DNA from 2 places in the Psychrobacillus sp. FSL W7-1493 genome. Region 2 is predicted to be linked to the other one. Evidence: riboswitches for the same ligand, from Rfam matches in the RefSeq annotation. Region 2 holds a riboswitch; the other holds the start of a gene.

Region 1 (9,174 bases), 760 kb from region 2:
TTAGTAAAGAAAACAGTAAATCAGGATGACATTCAAACCTATCATTTATTCTTTGCAGATGATGTTGGTGGAGCAGGAACAGATATGACATTTTTTGATTTCCCAGGAATCCCTAAAGGCACCCATGGGACGAATGAGATTTATAAAACGGCTTTTCGTGTTCCAACCGATGCATCTTTAGATTATTGGGAGAAACGCTTTGACCGTTTAAATGTGAAACACACAGGTATTCAAGAGCAATTCGGAGTGAAGGTTCTATCTTTTGTAGACTTTGACGACCAGCAATACGAATTGATTTCGGATGAGAACAATAGAGGTGTAGAGTCTGGTACTCCTTGGCAAAAAGGACCAATACCCTTAGAGCATGCCATTACTGGTTTAGGTCCCATTCATATTCGCATTGCACAGTTTGACTACATGAAGGAAGTACTAGAAAAAGTATTACTGTTTAAGGAAATTGCGCAAGAGGGTGATCTTCACTTATTTGAGGTTGGAGAAGGTGGAAATGGAGCACGCGTCATTATTGAGAAAAATGTTATCCTACCACCAGGTCGTCAAGGCTTCGGAACAGTACATCATGCTGCATTCCGAGTGGAAGATAGAGCAGTGTTAGATGAGTGGACAGAGCGAATGGAAAGCTTTGGATTCCATACTTCTGGGTTTGTAGATCGCTTCTTCTTCCAATCTTTATATGCTCGAGTGGCAGACGGGATATTATTTGAATTTGCTACGGACGGTCCCGGCTTTATGGGAGACGAGTCTTATGAGACTTTGGGAGAAAAACTTTCCTTACCTCCATTCTTAGAATCAAAACGTGCCCAAATTGAAGGCCTAGTAAGACCTATAGATACGGTAAGAAGTACAATTGAGTTTAAAAAAGAGTAAATTGAAAAAGGTCATTTCCTTTGTAGGAAGTGACCTTAAAATAAGCCCCCAAATTCTGAGAAGAAAATGGGGGCTCATTTTTTATATTAGTTCCTTAAATTTTAAACGTTTATTTAAGGCAAGCATTAATGGTATGCCTACTGCCATTACCACAAATTCACCTAAAGCAACTGTATACCACGTGTAATAAAAAGGATTAGCAATATTGAATGCAAAATATAGTTCAATATCGAACGCAAGATGCAATTCAATGGCAATTATGAACATAGTAAATGTAAATAAAATGGTGTTTAAAATCATATGCCATAGTTGATTCTTTACGAACTTCCCTATCAGTATACTAATAGATAGAGTGATAATGGAATGTCCTACTCCAAAAGTTAAATCGTAGAGTCCTAATGGAGAGAAAAGGTTTGTAATAAAAACACCAATTACAATTCCAAAGAAATACTTTTTGTTGAATATTATGAGGTGATTAAACATCTCGGATATCCGAAACTGAAAAGCACCAAATGCGATAGGAGCCACTAGCATAGAGACAGCTACATATAAAGCTGCAATAATTCCACTTGTAGCAATTGTTTTTATGTTCATATTCATTTCTCCTTAGTTTTTTTCCGTGGGAGGTTCTCGAACCACGTTTAATTTATCGAACAATCCATAATAATAGGCTAATAGAGGTAGGATGTCAAGAAGTTCCAAGCTATTGTTAGTTTAAAGATTAACATGAGTCATATAAAAAACCATGAAGAGGCAGGTGCCCTCTCATGGTTTAACAAGTAATTTTTATAATGATTTGTCACGAAGGAAATTTTGAACTATATGCTTATCTTCTTCATATGTTTTAAGTGTATAGCCTTCTTTCTGGAGCCATTCAATAATAAGAGGGAGTGCTTTAGTAGTTTGGCTTCTATCATGAAGGAGTATAATGATATCTTTATCCCCCGATTTGTACGCTTTCTCTGTTTCCAATTGGACGTTTTTAACGATTTCTTTATATTGCTTATCCGTATATCTCCAGTCATTTGTGTCCACATCCCAATCCCAAAGCTTATAATTTTGTTTAATCAGTTTATCCTTCATGGCTGTTGTTACATGTGGCTTGCTTCCGTAAGGTACACGAATCAGCCTTGGATTGTGCCCCGTCATCTGTTCGATCAGGCTAACACCGCTATTAATTTCTTGTATAAAGGATTCTGCACTTTTGTAAACCTTAGTCTTGTCATGCGTCATGCTATGTGTCCCAATATAATGTCCATTCTTTGCTACAGCTTTCACAATGGATTCATGTGCCTTCATATGCTTTCCTAAAAAAAAGAATGTGCCACTAACCTCGTATTGCTTAAGGGTTTGAAGGTTAATAGTCGTAAACTCATTTGGCCCATCATCAAAGGTTAGGTAAACGTTAGCTTTCTTTGGTGAGGGGAAAACGGGAGGACGGCTATCTTCTATTTTCTTATTTAGTAATCTGTTAATATGCTTTTCTACAACTGTATGATCCACAGCTGAATTGCTTTCAGTGGCGAGACTAACCGATGGAAATGGTAGAATAAAAACTAGTAATGTCAGACTGAAGGATAATAGAAGCTTTATCATATTGGAATCACCTATTTTCTTTCTACGAGTTTTATATGACTGCAATATTTAAATATATTCAACTCAAACACCATATAGAATAAAAAATGATTATTTTTAAAAGGGGTCTTAAAATGGAATTGCTGAAAACGTTCGACCATAGAGGAAATGTTACGGGAGTGGCTACTCGTGAGGAAATACATAGGTTAGGACTTTGGCATGAAACCTTCCATTGCTGGATTGTCTGTAGAGAAGAAGGAGTGGATTACATCTATCTCCAGCTAAGAAGTGATAAGAAAAAAGATTACCCAAGCTTATTGGATATTACGGCGGCGGGTCATTTATTATCAATAGAATCAGTAGAAGACGGGATCAGAGAGGTAGAAGAGGAACTAGGGATCGAAGTGGCTTTTAGAGAGCTGGAGTCCTTAGGGGTAATAGGCTACACGATTATCTCAGAGAAGTTAATCGATAAGGAGTTTGCTCATACCTTTGTTTATAAAGCTACTCCCACATGGGATGCATTTACATTACAAACAGAAGAGGTAGCTGGAATTGTTAGAACCAAGTTTTCTTCTTTTATGGGGCTATGGAAGGATGACGTAGAATCTATAAAGATAGAAGGAATACTGGTCGACGAGCAAGGAGTAAGGAGTAGAATAGAAAAAAATGTAGGTAAGGAGAGCTTTGTGCCTCATCCATTAGATTACTTTGAAAAAGTTCTAGAGAGAATAGAGGAAAAGCTAAGGCTTACTCACTGAAGTCTAAAGGAGGATGGGACAGAACTCTCCTCAACATAAAATATAATTGTTTTCCGTTACGACGGACGCTTTACAGGAGAACGGCTTAATCTCCTCGTCGCTTTGCTCCTGCTTGGGATTTCTGCACGTGCTGTCCACTTGGAGTCGGCGCCTCCTTTCCAAACAATAGGGTGGAGAGATGTCTTACAGTAATTCAGTTGGCTTTGAAATGGAAAAAAACGTAAAATCGACATCTTGATTTTACGTTTTTTAAATTTATTTACAAGTTTTGTCCATTCTCTTAGATTTTTAAAAACCAAATAGTTGAAGAATAATCCAGCTTGATGCGTAAAATACCATAAACTGAACCCCAGCTCCAATACCTAAAATACGATTTAAAAGTCCGCCTACTGTAGCAACTGTAAGTGTTAACACAATCCCTACAAGCTGAGCTTCATGGTAAGCTAATAAACATGCTAGCCCAATAAACATTGCAATAATTGCTTCTTGACTAACGTATTTTAAGACTAGGACTGATGCTTTACGTGCATAGTTCATCGAAAATGGATATGCAATTAAAGAAGCAACTGTAATTCCGATTAAACCAAAAATAAAGAAATCCCACGACGTTAAATAGGTGTGTAGATTATTTATTGGTTCTACTGTAAAAACGGGTGGAGCATTAAACAAAGGAGAAGCTGGTCCCAGAGCCACAGGGCTTAACGGAATTCCGAAGGCAATTAGCGGAATGATTGCTTCCGCAATATAGGTAGATTCGGTTACCCCATTCATGACTGTTAAGCTAGTAGTAGATTTTTTATAAGCTCCTTTTGTTCTAGATCCTACGATTTCTCCCATAAGAGAAGTCATCCCAACTGGACTAAATACAAACGTAAGAGATGATATAAATGTAGTGATCGAAGTAAAGATTGTCTGTCTTCCAGTTAGAATTTTAAATGGATTAGGAAAATACCCTTTCCAAGATTTTGTTTCTGGAGCTAAATGATACTCGTTCGCTTTATTTCTTAAAACACTTTTCCTTGCACTCGAAGAAGCAGCGATTAATATATCAGATAGCATGGGACCTATTGCAATTCCAAGAAAGAAAGTGATGGATAAATGTTTGTCTAAAATTGAAAAGCTTAATGTATCTAGGCTTTTTATAAAAAATGCAAATGGAATAATTAATAGAACACTGGCCCATCTTCCTTTTGAGAAGTAAGCAATTAAAAATGCAGCTAATGTAAAAATAAGACCGGAAGATGATTTGAAAAAATCTGCGAATTGCCCTAAAAACTGTCCAAGTAAAACTGCAGTAGGTAATGCAATAAACGCTCCAATGATTCCGCCAGAAATCATTTTTCTTAAAGCTATATGAGGCATGCCCATTCGTCTCAATGTATTGGCATGATCAATTAAAGGGACTGCTGTAGTATCACCCGGGATACCCATTAATGCTGTAGGAACAGCGTGTGTTAAATGTTTTGCTAAAACTGCTGCCATGAAAAAGGCAAATACACCTTCAGGCGGCGCTCCTAAAAGAATTACCAGTAAGGTAAGGGGGACCATAATAGCAGTTTCATCAGTCCCAGAAATAAGCCCGATTAAAGAAAAGACAATTGCTCCAAGTAAAGCAAATAACAGGGCAACTAAATAAATACTCATTTTTTAACCTCCTTTTGAGGAAGGTTAAAGTTTGAAAGTACTCCTAAGTCTTCAAGCTCTTTTCTTGTAATAGGATCATTTTCTATTAAACTAATTTCTTCTTCATAATCAAGCTGCAAGTCTTCATAAATTTCAGCCATATTTTCGGAAGAAATCTCATCCTCGACCAGAATTCTCTTTGGTTTAAACGCTATAGAATTGATAATTAATATGGTAACAGTTCCAGCAATACCTAGCAAAAGAGAATAAGAGTTAACCATTTGTGCTTCTGCAATTTTAGGGAAAATAAACTGTCCTAATTTATACCCACCTATACTAACAAAAACGCTAAGTAAAATAGAGAAAATAAGTTGTTTTCCAGAAATGGTATCCCCCAGTATTTCTACAAAGCTATCATTTTTAGCTTTGTCTACTAAACTATGTTTATTCAACTTTTCCTCCATTTTAGCCCTCCTGAACTTCTTTAGTTAACTGCAAGATTCTGTCGTAGCGTAAATCTTTTTCATGTATAGCTTTTTGAACAATTAAATCTATATTTTCTTTTTTGGCACCTGCCATTACAGCAAGGTTCTTTGCATGAAGCCTCATATGGCCAGACTGAATGCCTTCTGCTGCTAAAGCTCTTAAACTAGCTGCATTTTCTGCTAAACCAACTGATGCAATTATTCCAGCTAACTCTATAGCTGAAGTAATATTCATTATTTTGAGTGAAGCCTTTGCTACAGGGTGTGTCTTAGTAGCACCTCCAATTATTCCAACAGCCATTGGAAGCTCGATAGAACCAACTAGATTTCCATCTGCATTTATCTCCCATGTGGTTAAAGAACGATATCTCCCAGTTCTTGAAGCATAAGCATGTGCTCCAGCCTCTACAGCTCTTGTATCATTTCCCGTTGCTAGTACTACGGATGTAATCCCATTCATCACTCCTTTGTTATGGGTAGCCGCCCTATATGGGTCAGCATCAGCAAATTCGTAAGCGCTTACAATGTTATTTACAACTTCAGGCCCCCCAAGTGCGTCTGCAGAGAATACACCTCTAGCTCTAATTAATCGTTTGTCTGCAAGATTAGTTATAATTCTCAATACAACCCTTCCACCTGTAATCCTTTCAATAAGAGGGGAAACAGCTTCAGCCATTGTATTAACAGCATTAGCTCCCATTGCATCCTTTGTATCTACCAATAGATGAACAACTAACATTGTTTCTCTAACAGTATTTATTAAGTGGACTTCTAAATCTTTAGCCCCGCCGCCTAGTTTTACTAACGTAGGATCTTTTAAATTACAATTTACTAGTATTTCTTCTTTATTCTCAAATATTCTTGCCTTAGCACCAAATGGATCAGATATCTCCAACACTTGAATTTGTCCTCGCATAATTGTTCCAGAGGAAGAGGTATAAAAACCACCTAAATCGTAAGCAGCTCGTGCTGCATTACTAGCTGCAGCAATGACAGAGGGCTCCTCAGTAGCCATAGGGATAAATACATCATTTCCATTTACCTTAAAATTAGCAGCCACCCCAATGGGTACACTAAATTGTCCAATGACATTTTCGACCATAGAATCTGCAAGTGTCATGGGAAATATTGTTTCGCCTGTTAGGATATTTTTCTCCTCATCAGTTAATCCCTTATCTTGAGTAACAATCTTCACTCTGTCTTCAAGGCTAAGGTGATAAAAACCTTTAATTCTAGAACTAGACATATAAACTCTCCTTTCAACAAATAAACTGTCATTCAACAAAGTTGAATAACATTATACTCAATGTATAATATTATATATTGTTTGTAAAGTTAATATGCTATTTATTTAGAATTTTTTAATTATTATCTATATAGATTGTTAAAACAGTTGTATGCTGTTCGCTGTTGGATAAAAAAATATGAGGTTTTTTACCTGAAAAGTATGCGGAATCTCCAATATTCATTTCATATTTTTTCCCATCATAAGAAAGAATAATAGAGCCTGTCAGAATAAGAATAAACTCATCATTTTCATGTATATATGGATCTACAGTTTCTGCTCCTGGTAGAACACTTACTATAGTGGGAGTAATTAAACTCATATTCTTTTTATTTGCTAATAGTTCATATTCGTATCCAATTTCGTTCTTCTCTTCAATTGCTTCACGATTATCCTTTCGAACAATGGATAGTTCTCCATGTTCTTCTTGTTCAATAAACCAAGATGTTGGACTATCAAGAGCCTTGGCAATTTTTGAAAGAGTTACTAGAGTAGGGGTAGTCAAGCCATTTTCAATCTTTGAAATATGACTTTTAGTAATGCCAGCAAGGTCGGCTAATACTTGCTGAGTGAGTTTTCTCTTAGATCGAACACTTTTTATTTTTTTTCCTATGTCTTTCCTATTCATGTATTGTGACTCCTTATCTATGTATTTATAAAAATCAAATACTTTATATAATCCTAGTATAACCATATTAAGTCGATAAATGAGGTGTTAAAACAATTTCTGGTGTAGATTACTAATTTTAAAAAGCTTTGTTAAAGATATTGATTGAGTTTGAATAAAAAAATTTAAAAATTGACTGAAAACAATACTAGGGACAATTCAAATGACTTATACAAAAATTGATTATGAAATGTAATTGGAGTGCCAGACGGCGACTCCAGCGGGATGAGTGAGACAGATCAGACATCACAACCACGCGCGTAAGCGATGGGTGATGGCTTATCGCTCACACCGCGAAAAAGCGTCCGGCTGGTGCGGAAATCAATTCTACTTTCTGGTTTAGAGTTTTACATAAATCAACCCTAGACTTTAACATAGCCTTTTAAAATTAGTATATTTAGGAGGATAAAGGAATTTAAACTATATTGTTTATAGTGTCCGAAGCAGTGCAAGTGAAAAGAATATCTCAATAAATTGAAGCAACTTGAAATTAAGTATAAATAAAAAAAGACTACAGACAAGTTCAAATTTCTTTGAATTTGTCTATAGTCCACGCTATTTAATGGCTTTTAATCCTATTCCAATATTTTAACCGTTACATTTTTGCGTCCCCATTTGTAAGCCTCGTTCTTAGTAGGGAAGAATACATCAATTTTGTTGCCTTTAATTGCTCCTCCCGTATCGCCTGCGATTGCATAACCGTAGCCTTCTACGTGCACTTTTGTCCCAATCGGAATAATACTTGGGTCAACAGCTATTACTTTTACATCTGGATTTTTCTTTAGATTAATACCAGAGCTAGTGATACCAGAGCAGCCATTACAGTTTGCGGTAAATGCACTTGCTGAAACGGTAATTTCTTTTGTTACTTTGTCATTAGATCTAGATGGTGTTTTAGATTTTTCTTTTTTTGCTGGAGCAGCAACAGCTAGTTTTTGATTAGGCTTAATCTTATCTGTAGTTAATTTATTCCATGTTTTTAAGTTGTTAACGGAAACTTTATACGTTTTAGAAATCGTATATAAAGTTTCTCCTTTTTTTACTGAGTGAGTCGTGGTTGCGGCAAAAGCAACATTTACTCCGCTGACCAATAGTACAATTGTTATGATAAGTGTTCCTAAGATTTTCTTCAAATACACTATCCCCCTGCTATTTAGTCTAAACATATAGTAGCAGTTGAATGTTACAGGTTGATTACAATGAATTTCCATTATCGTTACAATTGACAGTATTTTCTGTTAAATTTCTTGGTCAGATGAAACTTATTAGGTTGTAAGTCTATTTTTTACTAATTTATAAATAGTATGTTGTGACTATGAGAATTCTATGAGACCTGTAAAGACGGTAGTCGCAGGACCTGTCATGTAAACTGTATCCTCTGTATAGCGAATGATGAGCTCTCCACCAATGAGCTTTACAATCACATCGGTATTCTTATCGCAGTAACCATTTAATACGGAGGCAACCACTGCAGCACAAGCTCCAGTTCCACAAGCCAATGTTTCACCGCTTCCTCGTTCCCAAACACGCATCTTAAGTGAATTCCTATTTTCAATTTCTATGAATTCCGTATTTACACCGGCTGGAAACATAGAATGATGTTCGATTTTAGGCCCAATAGTGGCAAGATCTAATGAAAGGATGTCATTAGTAAATATTACTCCATGTGGATTACCCATAGATACTGGGGTAATAGCATAGGTCTCATTATCGATAGTAAGGGGGAACACAAACCCTTCAGATTTGTTACCGTTTAGATCTACAGGGATTTCAGCAGGGTCCAATATTGCTTGCCCCATATCCACAGTGGCAGAATGCATCACACCATTTTCCATATGCAATTCAATTATTTTAACACCGCTTAGTGTTTCTATTTTTAGAATCTCTTTTGGG
Region 2 (9,174 bases):
TTTACTAATACATTTACTGGACCAAATGCTTCTTCTGTTTTAGCAATAACTGTTGCCCAATCTTCTTCAGATGTTACATTTTGTTTAACAAAAAGGGCATTTTCGCCTAATTCAGCTGCGAATGCTTTTCCTTTTTCTTCATTTAAATCTGTTAAAACAACTTTTGCACCTTGTTCAATGAATAATTTTGCATGTGCTGCTCCCATGCCTTGTGCAGCACCTGTAATAATTGCGACTTTACCTGTTAAACGACTCATGTAAATTGCCCCCTAAAATAGATTCATATAAAGTGATAGTTGACTATCACTTTTTATATTTACTAGTAAACAACTTTCTTGTTTGAATGTCAATTCAAATGTCCGTTGCTGTTACTTACTATGGTTGAATATAGCGTAAAAATACATCCTTCATCACCAAAAGCTGCTTGTCCGCAGAAAGTAACTTCGATAGGTTGGAATCATGCTTTGTTAGGCTTGATTTATAAGTAAAGATGCTAAAATTTTGCACCATTGTCATGACAAATACATCCAAATCAATTTCTGACCTTAACGAGCCATCCAGCTTGCCCTGCTCACTTATAGTTAATAAAACTCGGGCTAAATTGCTGCGTGCCGATAAATACTCAGCATATTGCTCCGGTGATTCTTCAGCTATCTTTTCATATAAATCAAAGGAATCGAAGTACTTTGCTAAACGTAACTGCGGATCCTTTATGATGCCCATATAATACTCTAAAATTTGCTCAATTTTTTCATATGCCGTTATAGGCTGTTCGATAATCTGCCCAATATCCGTGGCCATTTCATCTGTAATTGCATTCGTAGCCGCAATTATCAAATACTCTTTTTTAGGAAAGTAACGGAATAACGTTGCGATCCCAACTCCAGAAGCAGTCGCTACATCTTGCATTTGTACATGTTGGACGCCCTGTTCCAAGAATAAGCTCTTGGCAGTCTGGATAATGTTTTGACGGCGTTGGTGTTTTTGTTGTTCTCGTTTACTCATTATTAATAATCACTCCAGCTATTTTTCATAGAATGATTGTACCATGCTTTATAGGAAGTTTTCGGGTCTACAGAATGACTGCAAGACTTTTCTTAAGATTATGCGCTTGTTGGATAAGAGGACAAAATGACATGAGTCTTAAATGCAGATTAGTGTTGAAAACTTACCACAAGGAAGTGCTGTTAAGTAAAAGATTAAGGAATTCTAATCCTTTTCTTTTGACTTTTATTTTCTCAAAACGCAGTATGCCCATTTCTCTTGGACACTATAAATGTTGTAGAGTGGTATTGATAACGAACTATTTTCATACCTTAATGGTTGACTGAAAATCAAATGTATAGAATAATAAAACTATACATTAGAATTATTACAACATAATTTTAATACTTGATAGAAATAATACATAGGAGGCTATAAATCATGGCATTAATAGGTAAAGAAATTGCACCATTCGCTGCAAAAGCATTCCAACAAGGTGAATTCATCGACGTATCTTCTGAAAATTTCAAAGGCAAATGGTCAGTAGTATGCTTCTATCCTGCAGATTTCACTTTCGTATGTCCTACAGAGCTAGAAGACCTACAAAATGAGTATGCAACATTAAAATCTTTAGGGGTTGAAGTTTACTCTGTATCAACTGACACTCACTTCACACATAAAGCTTGGCATGATACTTCCGATACTATCGGCAAAATCGAATATATAATGATTGGTGATCCATCTCACACAATCTCTAAAGCATTTGATGTATTAAATGAAGAGGATGGCTTAGCAGAGCGCGGTACTTTCATCATTGACCCAGAAGGTATTGTACAAGCTTACGAAATTAACGCTGGTGGTATTGGTCGTGACGCATCTACGTTAGTAAACAAAATAAAAGCAGCTCAATATGTTCGCAACAATCCAGGCGAAGTTTGCCCAGCTAAATGGCAAGAAGGCGGCGAAACTTTAACTCCAAGCTTAGACCTAGTTGGTAAAATCTAAGTTTCTAAGCTATATAAACTAGAGCAAGATTTAAGCGGCAAGTGCCTGTTATGAAATTATTTTCAGACAGCCTTGTCGCTATTTTTTATTAGAATTATAAAGAAAAAAGAAATACGCGTATTAAAAAAAGATGAATAGAGGTGAAGGGCTGCTCGTTGAGAATAACAGATTGATTTATTATTGAATTATAGTTATTGAATTATCTGAATATAATATTTCATTATTTCAGCGACAGCGAAATTTATGCTAATAGATGCAAACTTAAAAGCTCAGTTACAACAGTACTTAGCATTATTAGAAGGTGAGATAGTTATCAAAGTAAGCGTAAGCGACGATAAAGTATCTAATGACATGCTTGAGCTTGTAACAGAGTTAGAAAATATGTCTCAGCTTATTACCGTACAACATGCATTACTAGAGCGTACTCCTAGCTTTAGCATTAATAAGGTGGGGGAGGAGTCAGGTGTAACATTCGCAGGCTTACCACTTGGCCATGAATTTACATCATTAGTACTAGCCTTATTGCAAGTTTCAGGTCGTGCTCCTAAGATAGATGAGGCTGTGATTAAACGCATTCAAGCCATTAAGAAACCTATGAAATTTGAAACGTACGTGAGCCTGACTTGTCACAATTGCCCAGACGTTGTACAGGCATTGAATATCATGTCTGTGTTAAATCCAAATATCTCAAACACAATGGTTGAAGGTGGCGCGTTCCAAGACGAAATTAAAGAACGAGACATTATGGCTGTACCCACTGTCTATATGAACGGTGAGAACTTCGGTGGTGGTCGTATGGAGCTTGAAGATATATTAAACAAGCTTGGAGAAGTGTCAGACGGGTCTGAATTCCAAGACGTTGAGCCGTTCGATGTATTGGTAGTTGGTGGTGGTCCGGCAGGTGCCTCTGCAGCAATCTACTCCGCTCGTAAAGGTATTCGTACAGGTATAGTAGCGGAGCGCTTTGGTGGTCAAGTAAATGACACATTGGCTATTGAGAACATTATTGGTACGAGAGCTACAGAAGGTCCACAATTTGTTTCAAGCTTAGAGGCACATGTAGCGGATTACAATGTAGATATTATGAAATCCCAACGAGTTACAAGTATTGCTCGTAACGAGATGGTAGAAGTAACATTAGAAAACGGTGCAGTATTGAAAGGAAAAACAGTTATTCTTTCAACAGGGGCACGCTACCGTCAATTAGGTGTACCAGGCGAGCAAGAATTTAAAAATAAAGGCGTAGCATATTGCCCGCATTGTGATGGTCCAATCTTCAAAGGGAAAGATGTGGCTGTAGTTGGCGGTGGAAATTCTGGAGTTGAAGCAGCAATTGACTTAGCGGGAATTGTGAACCATGTTTACCTATTACAACGGAATGCAGAGCTAAAGGCTGATACAGTATTACAAGAGCGTTTACATAGTCTATCTAATGTAACGGTTTTAACAAATGCCTTAACACAAGAAATTACAGGTACAGATAAAGTGAACGGGTTAACTTATTTGGATGTTGTGTCTGGTAAAGAAGAGCATATTGAGCTACAAGGGGTTTTCGTACAAATTGGTCTACTACCGAACACAGAATTTTTAAAAGGTATAATTGATTTAAATCAAAATAATGAAATCATTATTAATAAGCACGGTGCGACAAGCATGCCTGGCGTATTCGCAGCAGGTGACTGTACGGATACGGTATACAAGCAAATCATCATTTCAATGGGTTCAGGGGCAACAGCTGCACTTGGATCATTTGATTATTTGATACGTAACACGACGCCTCAATTAGTTAGTCGGTAATGCTTCATAAATTTCCGTCCTATCTAATAACGAGCCCAAAAAGTGTTATTTTTCAATTTGACATTTATCTCCACGTATTATATTATTTTTTTAGATAAATACCTGAAATTTTTCAGGAGAGGTTCATAGCAGATACCCTCTATAAAAAACTATGGATACATGACGAAAAAGCCATGTCCATAACTGGACATGGCTTTTTTGTTTTAATCCTGTAAAGTTTTATAGAAAATGTCTCAACCTCTCCTTGAAAAGATTTGGTATTACTTTTCAAGGGGGTTTTTTTATGTCTGGCCGAAAGTCAGCTGAAGGATTAGAAGATTTAACCTTATTAGGAAATCAAAAAGTGCAATATGCATTTAACTATGCGCCTGAAGTATTAGAATCAGTGGACAATCTACATTCTAATCGAGATTATTTTGTGAAGTTTAATTGTCCAGAGTTTACGAGTCTATGTCCAATAACGCAACAACCTGATTTTGCCACTATGTATATTTCATACATCCCAGATAAAAAAATAGTGGAAAGTAAATCGTTGAAGCTATACTTATTTAGCTTTAGAAACCATGGTGATTTCCACGAGGATTGTGTGAATATTATTATGAATGATTTAATCCAACTGCTAGATCCTAGGTATATTGAGGTTTGGGGGAAATTCACACCACGTGGAGGTATCTCCATTGATCCGTGGTGCAACTATGGACGACCAGGAACAAAATATGAGGAGATTGCGAGCTACCGTTTAATGAACCATGACCTTAATCCTGAAAATATTGATAATCGATAAATGGAATGGAATAGGAACTTCTTACTCCTAGACGATTACTTATAAATGAAAATTAATTAAATAAATCCTTGTTAGCAAGGAAGAGGTTATTAGCGACCCTCTTAAAAAAACTAAGATGAAAACAGCACTTCTCTTAGCGTGCTGTTTTTTCGTCGTGAAGGAGATTTATACATGAAACAGAGTAAAGCACTTATTGTATTTAGTGGAGGACAAGATAGTACGACTTGTTTGTTCTGGGCGATTGAAAATTTTGCAGAAGTGGTGGCCGTGACCTTTGATTATGGTCAAAGACATCGTCTAGAGATTGACTGTGCAAAAGAAATAGCAAAAGAGCTTGGCATCGAACATCATGTGCTAGATATGTCATTACTAAATCAGCTTGCAGCTAATGCATTGACACGCGAGGAGATAAAAATTGAAGAAAGGGCTAAAGGTGAGCTACCTTCAACATTTGTTCCCGGAAGAAATCTGCTTTTTCTTTCATTTGCTGGTGTCTTAGCTAGTCAGGTAGGAGCAAACCATATCGTGACAGGGGTTTGTGAAACAGACTTTAGTGGGTATCCCGATTGTCGTGACGTTTTTATCAAATCGATGAATATGACATTAAATTTATCAATGGATAGTTCCTTTGTCATTCATACACCATTAATGTGGATCAACAAGGCACAAACATGGGAGCTAGCAGATTCACTTGGTGTATTTGAGTATGTGAGAGAAAGAACTTTAACCTGTTATAACGGGATCATTGCAGATGGTTGTGGAGAGTGCCCAGCATGTAAATTACGTGAAAATGGGCTTGAGGAGTATTTAAATACTAAGCGAGAACTTGCGGAAAAGAATATATAAATGTTACTAGCCTTTACAGAGTTAGTGATATTTAAAGGAGAAGCATAATGAGAATATTATTGTATTTATTATCTATTGTTATTGCAAATGTGGTGACGGCTAGATTTGCACCGTTAGAGTTTGGCATGTTTATCGTTCCTATGGGGACGCTTTTTGTTGGAGCAACCTTTATATTTCGAGATCTTGTGCAAAATAAATATGGTAGAGCTAAAACATATTTATTTATCTTCTTAGCGTTACTCTTATCAGGGACTGCATCATTTGCACTTGGAGATACTTTAATGATTGTGGCAGCATCTGCTTTATCTTTTGTAATCGCCGAGACAGCAGATACAGAAATCTATACACGCTTAAAGTTACCAATGGCGTGGAGAGTTTTTTACAGTGGGATTGTGGGAGGTCTTCTTGACTCTGTTGTTTTTGTAATCGTTGGATTGAGTCCACTTGGAGCAGGATTTATACCGTGGGAAGCTGTGCCTGCAGCAATTGTCGGCCAAGTAGTTGTGAAAACAGTCATTCAAATGATAGGTGCCTTGATACTGAACCAAGGGCTTGCTCTGAAAGCAAGGCGTCTAAGGGAGGTATAAAGGATTAGGCTTAGCTTCTAGGCTAGGCTAGATTTACGAATAAAGAATGCATTAACGCGATTTTATATAAAAAAGAGCCGATTTAGGAGATATTCTTGAATCGGCTCTTTTGAGAGAGAAGAAAACAATAGTTTAGTGTTCATGTTTTTCCTCTTCTCTCTCTTTTTTTATTTCTTCTATTTGCTTCATCTGTTCGTGGTACTCGTTCTCCACATCTGAAGTAGCTGGGAGGAAGGATTCTTCGTTAAAGTCGATTCTCTTTCCGTATCGAATCATTTCATAAATAATCATGCCGTTGTTCGGTTTACCATTAGTCGTAATCATGGGTACTATATCAAATAACAAATAATAGAATGCGTAGAAAACAAAGCGATCCCAAAATGTTTTATATTCTGCAGCCCAGCCGTTGGCGATTAAGAAGTTAATGAGGAGGGCAATAATCAGGTTAACCAATATTGGTCCAGAATAAATGCTAACATAAGCAAACTTACTTTTACGCTTTAAGTCATCATATGAAAACCAGCTATACAAATGATAGTACTTGCGTATATCAATCATTCCAATTTTAAAGAGCCTGGGTCCGGAACCGATTGTGAGCCGTGGTTTTACTACTCCGAATAACCAGCTAACGATTAAATAACCGGATTCTCGCAGAAATACGACCACAGGCAAGATGATAAATGCAGAAATAATCAGTGACAAGAGGTCAGATAGTCCAAACATAAAAACATCACATCCTAAGCTCAACTCGTAAGTATATTAGATACCCAGAATAAAATATTTAAATCCTCCAAACATTAATTGGGAAATATTACATTGTGCTTTTTGACTTGGAAGTCAAGATTTGCTTCGAGATAACTATTTTGAATAACCTATTCCAATAAGAAAACGCAAACCTTTGATGTTCAAAGGATTGCGCTTTTATTTTGTCTATTTAAACAAATTAATTGTAGTAATAATAATCGGCATACCAAACACGTCTATTAAGAAGGCGCCAACGATTGGTACTATTAAGAACGCCTTTCGGGATGGTCCAAATTTTGAAACTACTGCTGACATATTGGCCATTGCGTTAGGTGTTGCTCCGAGCCCATGGCCAAGGAAGCCTGCTACCATAATGGCAGCATCATAATTTTTTCCTAATAAACGGAAAAGAACGATTACCGCGAATAATACAATGAAGATTACTTGCGCTAATATGATGACAAACAACGGAAGGGCTAAGTCTGCTACTTCCCAGAGCTTGATGCTCATCAGTGCCATAGATAGGAAAATACCAAGAGAGATATCTCCTATTAAATTAATTTCCTTCATATTAATTAAATCAGGATTAAAACGGTCTAAAATGTTACGAACAATTACAGCTACGAACATAGCCCCTACATAGCCCGGTAAAACAAAACCAGTCATATTAGAGAACCATTCACCAACATATGTACCAACAGCCATACAGAAGGTAATTAAGAAGACTTGTACCATAAAAGATTTCTCGGTAATTTCGTGCTGTGCTTTTTCTACATATTCTTCTGTTTCTTCAGAAGCTGGCTTTAAGTTGAACTTGCGTATTAAATATTGAACGACTGGACCACCAACAAGAGCACCAGCAATTAAACCACATGTAGCGGCAGCCATACCAATTGATATAGCAGACGGAATTCCAAGGCTTTCAATGGTTTCTCCATATGCAGCAGCAGCTCCATGTCCCCCCTCCATGGAAACAGCTCCTGCCATCACACCAATCAGAGGGTGAATATCCATTACTTTTGCCAATGAGACACCAATTACGTTTTGCATTAAAGCTAGAAATCCACAAGCTAACCAATATATGACGAGTAGTTTTCCGCCTAATTTTACAAGCTTAAAGCTTGCCCCTAATCCAATTGTTGTGAAAAAGGTAATCATGAAAATAGACTGAAGGGAAGTGTCTAATGTTATATCAAGAATGTCGAAACTTTTTAACACCGTTGCTAAAATCGCAAAGATTAAGCCGCCAACTACCGGTGCTGGAATACAAAAACGGTTTAACCATCCAATTCTTTTTACTAAAAATGTACCGATTAAAAATAAAGCCACTGCTAGACTGAGCGTTGTAATTTGATTTAATACCATACGTATCCCCCTTGTTTATTCGAAACTATTCATAATTACTTCATTGATATAGTAAGCTCCCAATTTTGCCGTCCGGTTATCTACATCAAGTAAAGGGTTGACCTCACAAATACTAAAGCTGACTGTTTTTTTATGAGAAGCCATTTGGCGTAGAATGTCTCGGACCTTTACAGCTGATAAGCCAAATGGAGACGGTGCACTGACTCCAGGCGCTTCAGCTGCATTTAAAACATCCATACAAAGTGTAACGAGTAACACATCATGTGTATCCATAAAGTTATGTAACTCTATAGTAAACGAAGGAAAGTCCAGCTGTTCATCTGTAAAATAGGTTACCTTATACTGATCTGCTATATTAAATAAGGCCGTGGTATTGCCATATTGTTGAATACCGCAAACGAAATAATGTGCATTTGGATCCTCATCTAAAATTTGCTTAAACATAGTGCCTGAGGAAGTCTGTTTATCGTATGAACGCATGTCAAAGTGTGCATCTATATTAAGTATTCCAATGGACGCATCGGGGCCAAATGCTTTTCGCACACCTAGATACTGTCCATATAATGTTTCATGTCCACCACCAAGTACGATTGCCTTTCCACTGGATAAAATATTGGCCACCTTTTCTCCGAGTTCAATCTGAGCTTGCTCTAATTCATTGCCCTCGCAAATAACATTCCCATAGTCTATTAAAGCGTTTTCATGAACGGCATGACGCCAAGGTAATGTTGCTAGCTGCTTGCGTAAAGCTAGAGGCGCATTTTTGGCTCCAATTCGTCCATTGTTACGGTGTACTCCTTCATCACAAGCAAAGCCAATTACACCGACTTTCCCTTGAGTCTTTAGAGACGCCAACCGAACTACTTGATGATAACGGTAGTAAGTGTGGTCTGACTCATGATCCACCCGACCTTGCCATACTTTTAAATCTGTAGGTTTATGCATATTTCCACCCTCATTTATCTAAAAAATCATATTGTTAGTATAATTTTAAATATTTATAATAACCAATATTAATTTTTTATATTATAATAGTTTAAAACTATAAATGGGGGTGAAGAG

Evidence for each region. A riboswitch is a leader RNA that binds a small molecule or an ion and turns the genes downstream of it on or off. The one in region 2 is predicted to bind preQ1.
Region 1: it holds a riboswitch for preQ1, as region 2 does, so the genes downstream of both, MKX96_RS04170 (QueT transporter family protein) here and queF (preQ(1) synthase) in region 2, are expected to answer to the same signal.

Annotation. Positions count from the first base shown of each region.
Region 1 covers NZ_JBBOSB010000001.1:845,361-854,534, forward strand. Annotated here, with positions in the region: gene MKX96_RS04165 (ring-cleaving dioxygenase) at 1-885, shown strand, start outside; gene MKX96_RS04170 (QueT transporter family protein) at 967-1,479, opposite strand; PreQ1 riboswitch class I at 1,486-1,530, opposite strand; gene MKX96_RS04175 (polysaccharide deacetylase family protein) at 1,672-2,481, opposite strand; gene MKX96_RS04180 (NUDIX hydrolase) at 2,595-3,221, shown strand; gene MKX96_RS04185 (tripartite tricarboxylate transporter permease) at 3,510-4,865, opposite strand; gene MKX96_RS04190 (hypothetical protein) at 4,862-5,308, opposite strand; gene MKX96_RS04195 (hydroxymethylglutaryl-CoA reductase, degradative) at 5,310-6,575, opposite strand; gene MKX96_RS04200 (helix-turn-helix domain-containing protein) at 6,691-7,242, opposite strand; gene MKX96_RS04205 (3D domain-containing protein) at 7,857-8,414, opposite strand; gene dapF (diaminopimelate epimerase) at 8,595-9,174, opposite strand, start outside.
Region 2 covers NZ_JBBOSB010000001.1:81,674-90,847, forward strand. Annotated here, with positions in the region: gene MKX96_RS00400 (glucose 1-dehydrogenase) at 1-257, opposite strand, end outside; gene MKX96_RS00405 (TetR/AcrR family transcriptional regulator) at 376-1,005, opposite strand; gene ahpC (alkyl hydroperoxide reductase subunit C) at 1,426-1,989, shown strand; gene ahpF (alkyl hydroperoxide reductase subunit F) at 2,233-3,786, shown strand; PreQ1 riboswitch class I at 3,899-3,945, shown strand; gene queF (preQ(1) synthase) at 4,070-4,570, shown strand; gene queC (7-cyano-7-deazaguanine synthase QueC) at 4,742-5,416, shown strand; gene MKX96_RS00430 (VUT family protein) at 5,464-6,003, shown strand; gene MKX96_RS00435 (hypothetical protein) at 6,136-6,726, opposite strand; gene gltS (sodium/glutamate symporter) at 6,934-8,118, opposite strand; gene hutG (formimidoylglutamase) at 8,128-9,057, opposite strand.